Linked DNA regions of Sorangium aterium. The protein of the gene in region 1 interacts with the protein of each later gene in a pairwise test. Links are inferred from orthologs where the notes say so. Each region holds a gene or a part of one and is shown on either strand. Other genes may lie near its edges.

What was found.
Region 2: the proteins of POL72_RS29495 (region 1) and POL72_RS43160 interact in binary tests that used the Escherichia coli proteins (3 or more experiments, as listed by UniProt). The link is inferred for Sorangium aterium from one-to-one orthologs.

The regions. Positions count from the first base shown.
Region 1 is NZ_JAQNDK010000003.1:1,408,078-1,414,828, reverse strand. What follows is about bases 2,454-5,264. They hold POL72_RS29495 (glutamate-5-semialdehyde dehydrogenase), read left to right. Parts: upstream 2,454-3,124; coding sequence 3,125-4,405; downstream 4,406-5,264. Other genes in these bases: rsfS (ribosome silencing factor), read left to right, coding at 4,462-5,264; POL72_RS29500 (hypothetical protein), read right to left, coding at 2,454-2,677. In the rest of the region: POL72_RS29515 (hypothetical protein), read right to left, coding at 1-199; POL72_RS29510 (PEGA domain-containing protein), read right to left, coding at 417-734; guaA (glutamine-hydrolyzing GMP synthase), read right to left, coding at 737-2,311; more of POL72_RS29500, read right to left, coding at 2,381-2,453; more of rsfS, read left to right, coding at 5,265-5,355; POL72_RS29485 (23S rRNA (pseudouridine(1915)-N(3))-methyltransferase RlmH), read left to right, coding at 5,363-5,800; POL72_RS29480 (SDR family oxidoreductase), read right to left, coding at 5,814-6,751. UniProt on the Escherichia coli protein: Catalyzes the NADPH-dependent reduction of L-glutamate 5-phosphate into L-glutamate 5-semialdehyde and phosphate. The product spontaneously undergoes cyclization to form 1-pyrroline-5-carboxylate.
Region 2 is NZ_JAQNDK010000005.1:1,298,453-1,305,292, reverse strand. Bases 1,558-4,457 are described here. They hold POL72_RS43160 (sulfate/molybdate ABC transporter ATP-binding protein), read right to left. Parts: upstream 3,593-4,457; coding sequence 2,522-3,592; downstream 1,558-2,521. Other genes in these bases: POL72_RS43155 (NAD-dependent epimerase/dehydratase family protein), read left to right, coding at 4,207-4,457; cysK (cysteine synthase A), read right to left, coding at 1,558-2,466. Also shown: POL72_RS43175 (hypothetical protein), read left to right, coding at 1-503; POL72_RS43170 (hypothetical protein), read left to right, coding at 745-1,497; more of cysK, read right to left, coding at 1,510-1,557; more of POL72_RS43155, read left to right, coding at 4,458-5,166; POL72_RS43150 (DUF434 domain-containing protein), read right to left, coding at 5,183-5,962; POL72_RS43145 (hypothetical protein), read left to right, coding at 6,253-6,840. UniProt on the Escherichia coli protein: Part of the ABC transporter complex CysAWTP involved in sulfate/thiosulfate import. Responsible for energy coupling to the transport system.

The DNA.
Region 1 (6,751 bases):
CGGCGGCTCGGGCGCTGTGGAACGCGACATAGAACAGCACGGTGCCCAGCTGCATCGCCCGCGGATCTCCCCGGCGTTGCAGGAAGCGATCGGCGAGATCGCACAGGGCGTGAAACAGGCGGCCTCCCGGGCGACAGCTCTCGGGACCGCACACATCGAGGGTGGCGCGCCGGCGGGCGCGCCGGGCTGCTTTGTGCATGGAAGGCGCGCGCGTCTTCGTCACGCGCGCCTTCGGACTGCTCCGATTCGGCATGATTCGGTCCCCCGTAAGGTCGAGATCGCGATGGATGCCACGTGCATCCACCGCATGAATTACGGAGACCGCCTGCGGATGATTTCGTCCTGTGTCCTCTCGCCTGCGCGCCGGTGGATGTGCGGCGGCGCCAGGGCCGGCCGGCGTCGGCCCCGCGAGATCGTCAATCCGGCACGGGCGTGAGCTGCACCTGGAGGTGGATCGGCGGGGCGCCGCTCCTGGCCTCGACCAGGCGGTCCCAGGCGAAGTAGCCGGCCTTCTCCACGGTGATCCGGTGCGCGCCCGGCGGCAGCGCGACGCCGTGGGCGGCGACGTAGGCGAGCGCGCCGATGTACTGGTCGTCGATGGTGACCGACGCGTCGGGCACGTTCCCCTTCACCCGCAGCGAGACCGTCGCCGGAGTCCGAGCGACGCACGCCGACAGCCCGAGCATCAGGAGCGCCGCCGTGGCGCGCGTCCGCTTTGCGCTCGCGCTGGCCATCGTCACTCCCACTCGATCGTCGAGGGCGGCTTCGAGGACACGTCGAGCACCACGCGGTTCACGCCGCGCACCTCGTTGATGATGCGCGAGCTCACCCGGGCGATGAGGTCGTAGGGCAGCCGCGCCCAGTCGGCCGTCATGCCGTCGGTCGAGTGCACGGCGCGGAGCGCGATCGCCTCGTCGTAGGTGCGCTCGTCGCCCATCACGCCCACGGAGCGCACCGGGAGGAGCACGCAGAAGCTCTGCCAGAGCGACTCGTAGAGCCCGGCGGCGCGGATCTCCTGGTCGAAGATGGCGTCGGCCGCTTTGAGCACGCGCAGCTTCTCCGGCGTCACCTCGCCGAGGCAGCGCACGGCGAGCCCCGGGCCGGGGAACGGCTGGCGGTACAGGATGTCCCGCGGCATGCCCATCGCCTCGCCGGCGGCCCGCACCTCGTCCTTGAAGAGCTCCCGCAGGGGCTCGATCAGGCCGAGGTTCATCCGCTCGGGCAGGCCGCCGACGTTGTGGTGGCTCTTGATGACGGCGCTCGGACCCTTGAACGAGACGCTCTCGATCACGTCGGGGTAGAGCGTGCCCTGGACGAGCCACTTCGCGCCCTGGACCCGCTTCGCCTCCTCCTCGAACACCTCGATGAACAGGCGGCCGATCACCTTGCGCTTCTGCTCCGGATCCACGACGCCGCGCAGCCCCTCAAGGAACCGCGCCGACGCGTCGACGGCGTCGAGGTTCATGTGGAAGTGGCCGCGGAAGGTCCGCTCGACGCTCTCCGCCTCGCCCTCGCGCAGCAGGCCGTTGTCGACGAAGATGCACGTCAGCCGGTCGCCGAGGGCGCGCTGGCAAAGCACGGCGGCGACCGAGGAGTCGACCCCGCCCGAGAGGCCCAGGATGACGCGGTCGCTCGGCCCGGCCTTCTCGCGGACCGCGGCGATCGCCTCCTCCACGAACGACGCGGGCGTCCAGGTCGGCGAGAGGCCGGCGACGTCGAACAGGAAGGACTGGAGGATCTCTTTGCCGCGCGGCGTGTGGACGACCTCGGGGTGGAACTGGAGGCCGTAGAGCTTGTCGCGCTCGCGGGCGACGGCGCAGAGCGGGCTGCCGGTCGTGGTGCCGAGCGACACGAACCCCTCCGGCATCGCGGTGAGCCGATCGCCGTGGCTCATCCAGACGTCGAGGGAGTCGCCCTCGGCGAAGCGCGAGAAGATGCCCGTCGGGCGCTCGACGCGCACCGCCGCGGGGCCGTACTCGCCCCCCGTGTGCGCGCGCTCGACCTTGCCGCCGAGGTGATACGCCATGAGCTGGAGCCCGTAGCAGATGCCCAGCGTCGGGACGCCGAGCTCCAGCACCTCCCGGGAACAGCGGGGAGCGTTGTCTCCGTACACGCTGGCGGGGCCGCCCGAGAGGATGAGCGCCCGCGGGGCGAGCCGGCGCAGCTCGGCGATGGGCACGTCGAAGCGGTGGATCTCGCAGTAGACGCCAGACTCGCGCACGCGCCGGGCGATGAGCTGCGTGTACTGAGAGCCAAAATCGAGGATGACGACGAAGTCCCGCCGGGGTGAGAGCATGGCTGCCGCTAGCATGGCGGGGCTGGATCCGCCAGAGTCGCGCGGCCGAGGCGCTCGCCGCACGCCCGCTCGCAGCGCCCTGCGCTACGGCTGCGTGGGCGGCGGCGGCGTGGTGGGCGGCGGCTGCGTCGACGCGGGCGGCGCGCCCGGCGACGGGGCGAGCAGCGGCGCGCCCGGCGTCGCATCCGTCGCATCCGACTCGTCCGGCGGCGCGGCGGGCGCGTCGCCGACGCCGCCGTCGTACACGCGCGGGCGCTCGTACTCGGGCGGCGGACCGGGAGGGAGCGGCTTCGGCGCGGCGGAGGAGCACGCCGCGGCGAGGTGCGCGGCGAGGATCGCGGCGAGCGCCGCGATCGGCGAGGCGTGGCGGGCGCGTGTCATAGCTCCACTCCGCTCCCCCCGCTGTTCGCGGGAGGAGCACGATACGGTGGTATTTCGGGAGGGCCGGCCGGATCGGGCGGCACCTGGAGCCCCTCCGGATCGGCGAAAGGCGAGGAGGGGACGGAGCGGGCCGCCGGCGGCGCGTCGAGCGGCGCCCCCAGCGCGCCCGGCGCCGCGAGGGGGATGCCCGTGCTCGCCGTGGCGGGCGCGTCTGCGCCTGCGTCCGAGCCGCGGCACGCCGGCGCGATCACGGCGACGAGCGCCCCCGCGAGGAGCGCCGCGCCGCGCCGCGCGGTGCCTGCCCGCGGCGCGCGGCCGGCGTCTCGGGATCCGGGTGCGAAGGACGCCTGGCTCGAGCTTCGGAGATCGCCGGACACGGCGGGTACGCTAGCATGGACGCGCAGGAGAACGGTTGGCCCGCGCAGGGAGGCGAGCTAGGTTCCCGCTGTGGAACAGAGCAACATCGATCTAGAGGGCACGCTTCGCGCGCTCTGCCAGCGCGCCCGGACGGCTGCCCGGGCCCTCGCCCCGCTGGACCGGGCCCAGAAGGACCGCGCGCTGCGCGCGATCGCCGAGCGGCTGCGCGCCGAGGCCGGCGAGGGCAAGCGCTCCGCGGTGCTGGCCGCGAACGCCGAGGACGTGGCCGCGGCGCGCGCCGCCGGCGTCTCCGAGGCGCTCGTCGACCGGCTCGTGCTCGACGAGGCGCGGCTCGCGGCGATCGCCGGCGCGGTGCTCGAGGTCGCCTCCGCCAGCGATCCGGTCGGGCAGGTCGTCGGGATGGAGCGGCGGCCGAACGGGCTCCTCGTCGGGCAGGTGCGCGTCCCGCTCGGCGTGATCGCGATGATCTACGAGTCGCGCCCCAACGTGACGGTCGACGCCGCGGTGCTCTGCCTGAAGAGCGGCAACGCCGCGGTCCTCCGCGGCGGCAAGGAGGCGGCTCGCTCGAACGCCGCCCTCGGCGAGCTGATCTCGGACGCGCTGCGCTCGGTCGGCCTGCCGGCCGACGCCGTGCAGATGGTCCCCTCGCTCGACCGCGAGGCCACGCGGATCCTGCTCGGCCTGACCGGCATGATCGATCTGGCCATCCCGCGCGGCGGCGAGGGGCTCATCCGGTTCGTGGCCGAGAACGCGCGCGTCCCGGTGATCCAGCACTACAAGGGCGTGAACCACCTCTTCGCCGACGCCGGCTGCGACGTCGAGATGGCCTACCGCCTCGTCGAGAACGGCAAGCTCCAGCGCCCCGGCGTCTGCAACGCGCTGGAGTGCCTGCTCGTCCACGAGGGCGTCGCGGCGCCGCTGCTCGGGCGCGTGGCCGCCCTCTCGGAGCGCGGGCTCGAGCTGCGCGGCGACGCCGCCACCTGCGCGCTCGTGCCGTCGGCGCGCAAGGCCGCGGAGGACGACTACGGGCGGGAGTTCCTCGCGCCCATCCTCGCGGTGCGGGTGGTGAGGTCGCTCGACGAGGCGATCGAGCACATCGGCCGCTACGGCTCGATGCACACCGAGGTCATCTGCACGCCCCGCTACGATCACGCGCAGCGGTTCCTGCGCGAGGTCGACGCGAGCTGCGTGCTCGTGAACGCGTCGTCCCGGTTCAACGATGGCGGCGAGCTCGGCCTCGGCGCGGAGATCGGCATCTCCACGACGAAGCTCCACGCCTACGGCCCGATGGGGCTCGCGAGCCTGACGACGCTCAAGTGGATCGCGTACGGCGAGGGCCAGACCCGCTGACGCGGGCGAGACGAGGGGCGCCGGTCATCGACCGGGCGCAAGAAAGCGAGAGAACGTTGGCGAGCAAGAAGGACGCAGGCGAGGGGAGCAGCAAGCCGCGGGCGAAGTCGGGGTCGAAGGCGGGCGAGGGCGCGGAGCCCCGCGCGCCGGCGCGGAAGAAGGCGACCACCGCCAAGGCGGGCGCGGCCGGCCGGGCGTCGTCCGCGGCCAAGCCGAAGCGGCCGGCGTCTCCCCGGATCCGCGCCTCCCACGCGGGCGTCGGCGAGGCCGGCGCGAAGAAGAAGGTGGTCCGCGCGCGCCGCGCGGGCGGCGAGGCGGAGCCGCTGGAGCGCGCGGAGCGGCCGATCCCGGCGGATCGGCCGGCTTCGAGGGCGCGGCGTCCGGCGCGCGACGAAGGCGACGCGCCGGCCCCGCGGCCCGCGCGTGGCGGCGGCGAGGGCGCGAAGGCGGTGCTGCCGCTCGCGGGGCGGTCGCCCGCGCGCGCCAAGTCGCCGCTCACCGGCCCGAAGCGCGCCGGCTCGCGCCGGAGCACGCCGCCGCCCGTCCCCGAGCCCTCGGCGCCCGCGCGCGAGCTCGCGCTGACGCTGGCCGCGGCGGGGCTCGACAAGAAGGCGATCGGCGTCGAGATCCTGGAGGTCGTGGGGCGCGTCGACTACGCGGACTACCTCGTGATCATGACCGGCCGCTCCGACCGGCACGTCCACGCGATCGCGACGGGGCTGGAGGAGGCGGTGCGCAAGCAGAAGCTCGCGCCGCTCTCGATGGAGGGCCTCGCCGCGGCGACCTGGGTGCTCATCGATTTCGGCGACGTGGTGGTGCACGTGTTCCAGGAGGAGACGCGCCGCATCTACGACATCGAGGGGCTCTGGATCGACGCGGGGCGCGTCCCGGTCCCGGAGGAGAGCCTGCCGCCGGGGGCGCAGCCCGCCCCGCGGTTCGATCCGAGCTGAGCGCGCCGTGCGACTCGTCGTCGCCGCCGTCGGGCGCGTGAAGGACAAGCCGCTGCGCGCGGCGATGGACGAGTACCTCGGCCGCATCCGCCGCTACGTGGCGTGCGACGAGATCGAGATCCAGGACGGCCCGCCGGCGAAGGTCGGGCCGTTGCTCGCTCGCGCGTCGGCGGGGGCGAGCGTCATCGCCATGGAGGTGGGCGGCAAGGCGCTCGGCAGCGAGGCGTTCGCGGCCGGCGTCGAGCGCTGGGGCTCGCGCGGCAAGGGCGTGGTCACGTTCCTGATCGGGGGCGCGGACGGGCTGCCGCCCGACGTGTCCGCCGCGGCGGACGACCGGTGGAGCCTGTCGCCGCTCACGTTCCCGCACCGCCTCGCCCGGCTCGTGCTGATCGAGCAGCTCTACCGCGCGATGACCCTGCTGCGCGGCGAGCCCTACGCCCACTGAGGCGGAGCGCCGGTCACTCCTTGGGCCAGTCGGGGCACGCGAGCTCCATCGGTCCATTGAACCAGCTCGCATAGGCCGCCTCGCCGGCCCTGTTGTACCTGCCGAGGTTCCGCTCGAAGTACTCGCCCCAGTGGGGCTTCCGGCCATCGACGTCGGTGAACCCGTACTCCCTCGCGAGATCCCACGAGCTGAACACGCGGCCGGACTTCGCCGCGACGCGCGGATCGGCGGCGAGCGCCGCGACGGCGCGGCCCACGTAGAACGGCGTCTCCGATTCGATGAAGTGCGGCTCCTTCTCGGCGGCGTCTCGCCAGTTCGCCTCCGTGACGCCGAAGTGGTCGAGCATGGCCTCCGAGCGCAGGAAGCCGGGCGTCACCGCGAGCGCCGTCACGGCGGGGTGGCGGCGCAGCTCCCAGGCCATGGCGAAGGCCAGGCGGATGACCGACATCTTCGCCAGATCGTAGAAGAGGTTGCCGCGGTAACCGAAGTGGTCGCCGTCGGTGATCTCGACGATGAGGCCGCGATCGCGCTCGAGCATGAGCGGCACCGCGTGGCGGCTCGTGATGATGTGCGAGGTGACGGCCCGCTCGAGCAGGATCCTCCCGCTGGGCAGGGAGAGCTTCCAGAACGGCTGGCCGAACTCGGTGAGCTCGTCGCCGCCCCACACGTCGTTGACCAGGACGTCGAGCCTCCCTTGCTCCTGCCGGATCCGGGCGCAGAGCGCCTCGACCTGCTCCTCGACGGTGTGGTCGACCTGCGCGGCGACGCCGCGCCCTCCCGCCGCGGCCACGAGCTCGGCGGTCTCCTCGATGGTCTCGGGGCGCTGGCCCGTGGCGGGCCGGCCGCGGACGCTGCGCCCTGTGCAATAGACCGTGGCGCCGGCCTCGCCGAGCGAGCGTGCGATGGCGCGCCCCGCGCCGCGCGTGGCTCCGGCGACGAGGGCGACCTGTC
Region 2 (6,840 bases), on another replicon or contig:
TCTGCCTCTCCGCGCGCACCGGCGCGGCGCTCACCATGGCGCTGTCCCTCGGCGCGAGCGCCTGCGCCTCGGTCGTCGGCGAGCATGAGGTGGAGACCAAGTTCCTCGTCAAGCCCACCTCGCAGTCGGTCTTCTCCGGATGGAGCGAGCTCTCCGTCTCGGAGGACCCGAACTCGGTCGACAGGGCCGAGCTCATGTACATCCGGCTGGAAGCGCGCGACAACAACGTCCCCGACCTCACCTTCATCAAGAGCGTCTCCGCCTCGGCCGTCGTCGACGGCAAGTCGACCGTCGTCGCCAAGAAGGCGCCGATGCCCACCGGGGAGCGCATCGTCCCGCTCGATCGGGTCTATAACGACGACATCCGGCCCTTCTTCTACAAGAACGACGAGAGCGGCGATTACACCGTACACGTCGACTGGGAAGGCAAGGTCGATCTGACGAAGACGATCCCGCCCGAAGGGGTATGGATGAAGGTCCTCGTCGCCGTCCGCATCGAGTGATCGCGCCGCTCGCGGCGCCCCCTCCTTCTCCCACACTCCTCGCGGCGCTTCCCCTGCGCCCGTCCTGATCGGCTCCTCGGCCATCCAAGCTTCCATCTCGTCGCTCGGTCCAACTGGAGAACCGAGAGCGCACCGCGCGCGAGAGCGAGGCCGGACAGGCGGAGTTCATCCGCTGGAGCCGCGCTCGTCGGCGTGCGCCGTGCGCTCCGCACCCCGGCGCGGGCAAGGAGGTCGATCCGTCATGGCCGAGATCCAGGAGAGCTCTGTTCTGTTCTCGCTCAAGCAGCTCATGAGCCTCGAGAAGCAGCGGCTGCGCGAGGAGGAGGAGGCCGTGCGGCAGCGCGCGCTCGCAGAGCAAGAGGCGCGGCGCGCCCTCGAGCGGCGCGCTCGGGCGGAGGAGGCGGCGCGCATCCGGGCCGAAGAGGAGCGGACCCGCCGCGAGGAGGAGCAGGCGCGCGAGGAGGCCGCGCGGCTCGAGGGGATCCGGGTCGCGGCCGTCGAGAAGGCCCGCATCGAGGCCGAGCAGCGCGCGCGCATCGAGGCGATGGCGAAGCAGCAGGAGCACGAGCGCAGGCTCGCCGCCCTCGCGGGAGACGCCCAGAAGCGGCGGCTCAAGCAGCTCGTCACGGGGGGGAGCGCGCTCTTCGTCGTCGTGCTCGCCGCGACGCTCGGCGTCTTCTTCGGCAAGATCAAGCCGGAGGCGGAGCAGACGCTGGCCGAGCAGACGGCCACGCGCGCCGCTCACGAGCAGCGGCTCGCGACGCTCCAGAGCGACCTCGCGGCGAGCGAGAGGAAGATCGACGAGCTCACGCTCGCGTACCAGACGGTGCGGAGCCAGGCCGAGAAGGCGGAGCTCGAGCGCAAGCTCCTCGCGGCGAAGCGCGACCGGGAGGCCCTCCAGGTCAAGGCCGCGAGGCCGGCGGCGCCGCAGGCGCCCAGGAAGGCGGAGTGCTTCTGCCGGGAAGGCGACCCGATGTGCGGCTGCCTTCCCTAGTTCCCTGGCGGTTCAGCGGGGCGCGGCCGCGCGAGCGCAGCCGACGAGCTCCTTGAAGAGCGGCGAGGTGACGTACCGCTCCCCGCCGTCGGGAAGGATCACCACGATCCTCTTCCCCTGCATCTCGTCGCGCGCCGCGATCGACAGCGCCGCCGCCATCGCCGCGCCGCCGGAGATGCCGACGAGGATGCCCTCGGTCTTGGCGAGCCGGCGCGCGGCGTCGAAGGACTCGTCCTCGGACACGGGCACCACCTCGTCGATGAGCTCGCGCCGGAGGATCTTCGGGACGAAGCCCGCGCCGATGCCCTGGATCAGGTGCGCGCCCACGCGGCCGCCGCTCAGCACGGCCGCGTTCCTGGGCTCGACCGCGATCATCTTCACGCCCGGCTTCTTCTGCTTGAGCACCTCGCCCACGCCGGTGATCGTCCCGCCGGTCCCCACGCCGGCGACCACGACGTCGACCGTCCCGTCCGTGTCCTCCCAGATCTCGCGCGCGGTCGTCACGCGGTGCGCGGCGGGGTTCGCCGGGTTCTCGAACTGCTGGAGCATCACCGCGCCGGGCGTCTCTTCCACGATCTGGCGCGCCCGCGCGACGGCCTGCACCATGAGCGACCCGGGCGTCAGCAGCACATCGACCCCGAACGCCCGGAGCAGCGCGATCCGCTCCGGGCTCATCGACTCCGGCATCGTGAGGATCAGCCGGTAGCCCTTGGCCGCGGCGATCATCGCCAGCGCGAGGCCCGTGTTGCCGCTCGTCGGCTCGACGAGGACGCTGCCGCTCTTCAGCTTGCCCTGCCGCTCGGCGTCCTCGACCATCGCGAGGCCGATGCGATCCTTGACGCTGCCGCCAGGGTTCCGGCTCTCGACCTTGCCGATCAGCTCGGCGCGCAGACCCTTTCCCGCAGAGCTCAGGCGGACGAGCGGGGTGCGCCCGATCGTCGCCGCGATGTCGTCGAAGATTGAAGCCACGTGCCGCCTCCCGTGATGGCCGTTGACCAGACGGGAGCGCCGGCCAGCGGGCTAGTTAGATGGAGTAATCTTGCACGAAGATCTTGGCGTCTCGGAGATTTACCAGCACCCTGTCCCCCTCGGACAGGCCGAGCTCGGCGACGCGATCCTTGGTCAGCTCCACGGAGAGCGGCTGGCCATCGGAGAGGCGGAGCTCTGCCTTGACCATCCACCCGACCCGCGACAGCCGCTCGACGCGCGCGACGCTGGCATCGTCGGCGGCGGGCGTCTTCGAGGAGTCGATCCGGGTGTGTACCTCGATGTCATGCGGACGTACGAAGGCGCGCACGCTCGCGCCGTCGCCGGTCCCGGGGGGAGCGTGCACCGCGAGGGTCCCGAGCGCCGCCTGGCCGTCGCGCACCTCCCCCTTGAGCACGTTGATCGATCCGACGAAGCTCGCGACGAACTCGGTCGACGGCCGGTCGTAGATCTCCTCCGGGGTGCCGATCTGCTCGACCCGCCCCTTGTGCAGCACGATGACCCGATCGGCGAGGTCCATCGCCTCTTCCTGGTCGTGGGTCACGAAGACGCTCGTGATCCCTCTCTCCTTGTGGAGCCTCCGGATCCACTCGCGCAGCTCGAGGCGGACCTTGGCGTCGAGCGCCCCGAACGGCTCGTCGAGCAGGAGCAGCGACGAGCCTGGCGCGAGCGCACGCGCCAGCGCGACGCGCTGCCGCTGGCCGCCGGAGAGCTCGTGCGGGAACCTGCCGCCGAGCCCGTCGAGCTGCACGAGGCTGAGGAGCTCGTCGACGGTGGTCGCGATCTCCTTCCGTGGCCGCTTCCGGATGGAGAGGCCGAAGCCGATGTTGTCACGCACGCTCATGTGCCTGAACAGCGCGTAGTTCTGGAAGACGAAGCCGATGTTCCGATCCTGGACGCGGGTGGTCGTCGCCTTCTTGCCGTTCAGGATGACCTCGCCGGAGTCGGGGCTCTCGAGCCCGGCGATGATGCGCAGGACGGTGCTCTTGCCACCTCCGCTCGGACCGAGGAGCGCGACCAGCGCGCCGCTCTCGATCTCGAACGAGACGTCATCGACCACCTTGTTTGGACCGAACCGCTTCGTGAGCTGCTCGACAACAATTCCCATAAGCAACAGCTAGCCTTCCGACCCGTCTCGAGCGCGCCTCGGACAGAAAAAGTGAGGGGCCCGAGCGCGCACCAGCGTCGCCCGCCGGGCGGGTAGGCGCAACCAGATTCAGAAATACACATCGGAAAGGTGGGCGTATTTGCAAGAAGAGGGTGGGTATGCGCTGACCCCAACCTCGATCGGCTCATGCGGCCTCGACCCTGGGTCGATCCTCAACCTCGGTCGGTCCTCAACCCGGGTCGGTCCACGTCGGTCGATCCTCCGGTCGGTCCTCAACCTCGGTCGGTCCACGCGGCCCCCAACTCCGGGTCGATCCTCAACCTGGGTCGGTCCGGGTCCTCAACCCGGGTCGGTCTCAACCTCGGTCGGTCCTCAACCCGGGTCGGTCCTCAACCTCGGTCGGTCCACGCCGGTCGGTCCCCAAACCCCGGGGCGAGCTCAGCGGCGTGGCGGGCTTCGCAGCCGGCTGCTGCCCACTCGACGAACGGCACGAAGTGCTAGCATCGCCGCGCCGCGCCGCGCCGCGACGCGGCAGGCCCGGGACCGGAGGCCGCGCCGCGGCGAGACGAGGACGCGAGGCCGCGACGCGGCAACAAGACCAGGACGGGAGGCGGATGCGTTGTCTGGTGACGGGGGTGGCCGGATTCATCGGCTCCCACCTGGCGGAGCGGTTGATCGAGCTCGGGCACGAGGTGCTGGGCGTGGACCGCTTCACCGACTACTACGCCCGCGAGCTCAAGGAGGGGAACCTGGCACGGCTGCGCGGCGAACCGCGCTTCGCGCTCTCGACGGCCGACCTCGCGACAGACGATCTCCGCCCGCTGCTCTCGGACCGCGAGATCGTCTTCCACCAGGCGGCGCAGGCGGGTGTGCGCCCGAGCTGGGGACAGAGCTTCGAGGTCTACCTGCGCGACAACGTGCTCGCGACGCAGCGGCTGCTGGAGGCGACCAGGGCGCACGGCCAGGTGCGCAAGCTCGTCTATGCCTCGTCCTCCTCCGTCTACGGCGACCCCTCCGGCGACACGGGGGATGTGCCCATGCACGAATCCAGCCGGACCGCACCGCACTCGCCCTACGGGGTCACGAAGCTCGCCGCCGAGCAGCTCTGCGAGCTCTACCGGCGCAACTTCGGCCTGCCCACGATCTCCCTCCGGTACTTCACGGTGTACGGCCCCAGGCAGCGCCCCGACATGGCGTTTCACCGGTTCATCGCCGCCGTGCTGAAGGGCGAGCCGGTCCGCGTGTACGGCGACGGCGAGCAGATGCGCGATTTCACGTACGTGAGCGACGCGGTGCAGGCCAACGTCGACGCCATGGAGGGCGGCGCGGTCGGCGTGTTCAACATCGGCGGCGGCTCGCGGGTGAGCCTCAACGACGCGCTCAGGCTGCTGGAAGAGCTCGCAGGACCCGTACGCGTCGAGCGGGGAGAGCCTCAGCCCGGCGACGTCCGGCGCACCTGGGCGGACACCGCGGCGGCGCAGGCGGCGCTCCGGTACGTGCCCCGGGTGCCCCTGCGCGAGGGGCTCGCGGCGCAGGTCGCCTGGCAGACGAGGCGGCTCGGGCTCTGCCGGTGACGGGCGCTCCGCGCCCTCACGCGCCCGCAGCGCCTCCGCGAGGGAGGAGCTCGACCACGCGCGCCGCCGGCACGCGCGCGCCCACGATCTCGTCCGCGAGGTTGACCCAGCGCACGCAGCGATCGAGGACGACGCTGTCGGACGAGATCACGCCCGCCGCCCCCGCGAGGAGGCGGTCGGGATCGGGAACGAGCGTCGCCTCGATCGAGACGGGCGCGCCGCCGAGCCGCTCCAGGATCCGCGCGCGCAGCCGCCCGGAGCTGGGGACGGCTGCGTCGAGCAGAAAGCGCGCGCGCGCCGCGCCGGCGCCGGACAGCGCGTCGCCGATGCGATCGATGGCGGTGTCGGTCTCCGCGATCGGCGCGTAGCTGCCGCGCAGCCCCGCGAGATCGCGGAGCGCCCCCTCCGGCCCGCGCACGAGCAGCCCGCCCGCGAGCGCCACCTCCAGGGTGATGATCAGGTTGAAGCCGTCGATGTTCGCCTCCGCGCCCTGGAGCGACGAGGACGGCGCGCAGCGCGCGAGGCGCGACGCCCGCTGCGCGTCCGAGCAAGCGGCTCGCTGCAGCGCGAGGCGCTGGCGTGCGGCCAGCTGGTGGTGGTCGCCGGCGGTCCGGATCGCGGTGCGCAGCGGATAGCCGCGGCCGAGGAGCCACGTCACTTCCTCGAAGGCCACGCGCAACGTCCGGACGGCATCAGGGCCGAACAGCCGCGCATCGTCCGGGTGCCCGCCGCGCGGCGCGCCGCTGTGTTCGCCCGCCACGTCACCCGCCTCCACGTCCCACCGGCACGCCGTCACGCCGTCGGCTCCCCACCCGGCTCGATTACCACACTCGGGTCGCCCCAGAGCGCTCGTGTCGCGGCGGTCGCCTGGCCGCTCCGCGCGTCGAACGCCGCGAGCGAGCAGCCTCCGCCCCCGGAGCAGCTCCTCCGGCGCGTGTGCGCCTGCACGGGGCGTACCTCGGCGCCCCGCTCGCCCGGCGCGCGCTGAGCACGGTCCCGACCGGGCCCCTGGAGGAAAGCGCTTGCGGCAGAGAGCGCGCGCCTCGCTAAAATGTCCGGTTTCTGGGGAGGAGCGGAGAGAGAGCGATGGCAGGCCACGGATACAGCTTCGTCACGGACAAGGCGTTCAGCGCGTTCGCGCGGGATCTCGAGCTCGGCGCGTGGAAGGGCGTCTCGATCGCCAGGTACGATGTCCCGAGCCGCGTCCCGACGGCGTCGCTCTTCGAGGCGCCGAGGCCGGTGGTCTGGAAGGTGCGCGCGCTCTGGAGCATCGCGGCGCTCGACGAGGCGCTCGGGGTGGCGTCGGCCGCGGCGCTCGCCGAGCTCGACGCGGAGTGGGACGCTGCCCAGCGAGCGCTGCACCTGTTCCTGGCGTCGGCGGCCGAGGGCAGGGATCCGGCGCATCGCGACGCGGCGATCCGGCTGCGCGGCGCGCTGCTCGCGGGGGCTGGCACCGAGCAGACCCAGTACGGGTACGACGCCGAGGTCGACTTCGGCGGGCACCAGGTCGCCATCGCGAGCAAGGCGCCGCGCTCCGCCGACGTGAAGAAGGTCGGCGCCGGCGCGTACCTGAAGCGCATCGAGGAGGCGACCACCGCGCTCGCCAGGGGGCTCGGCCGGAGCTCCGGCCAGACGCGCGCGATCGCGCGCTCGAAGCGCATCCGCGAGGCGATG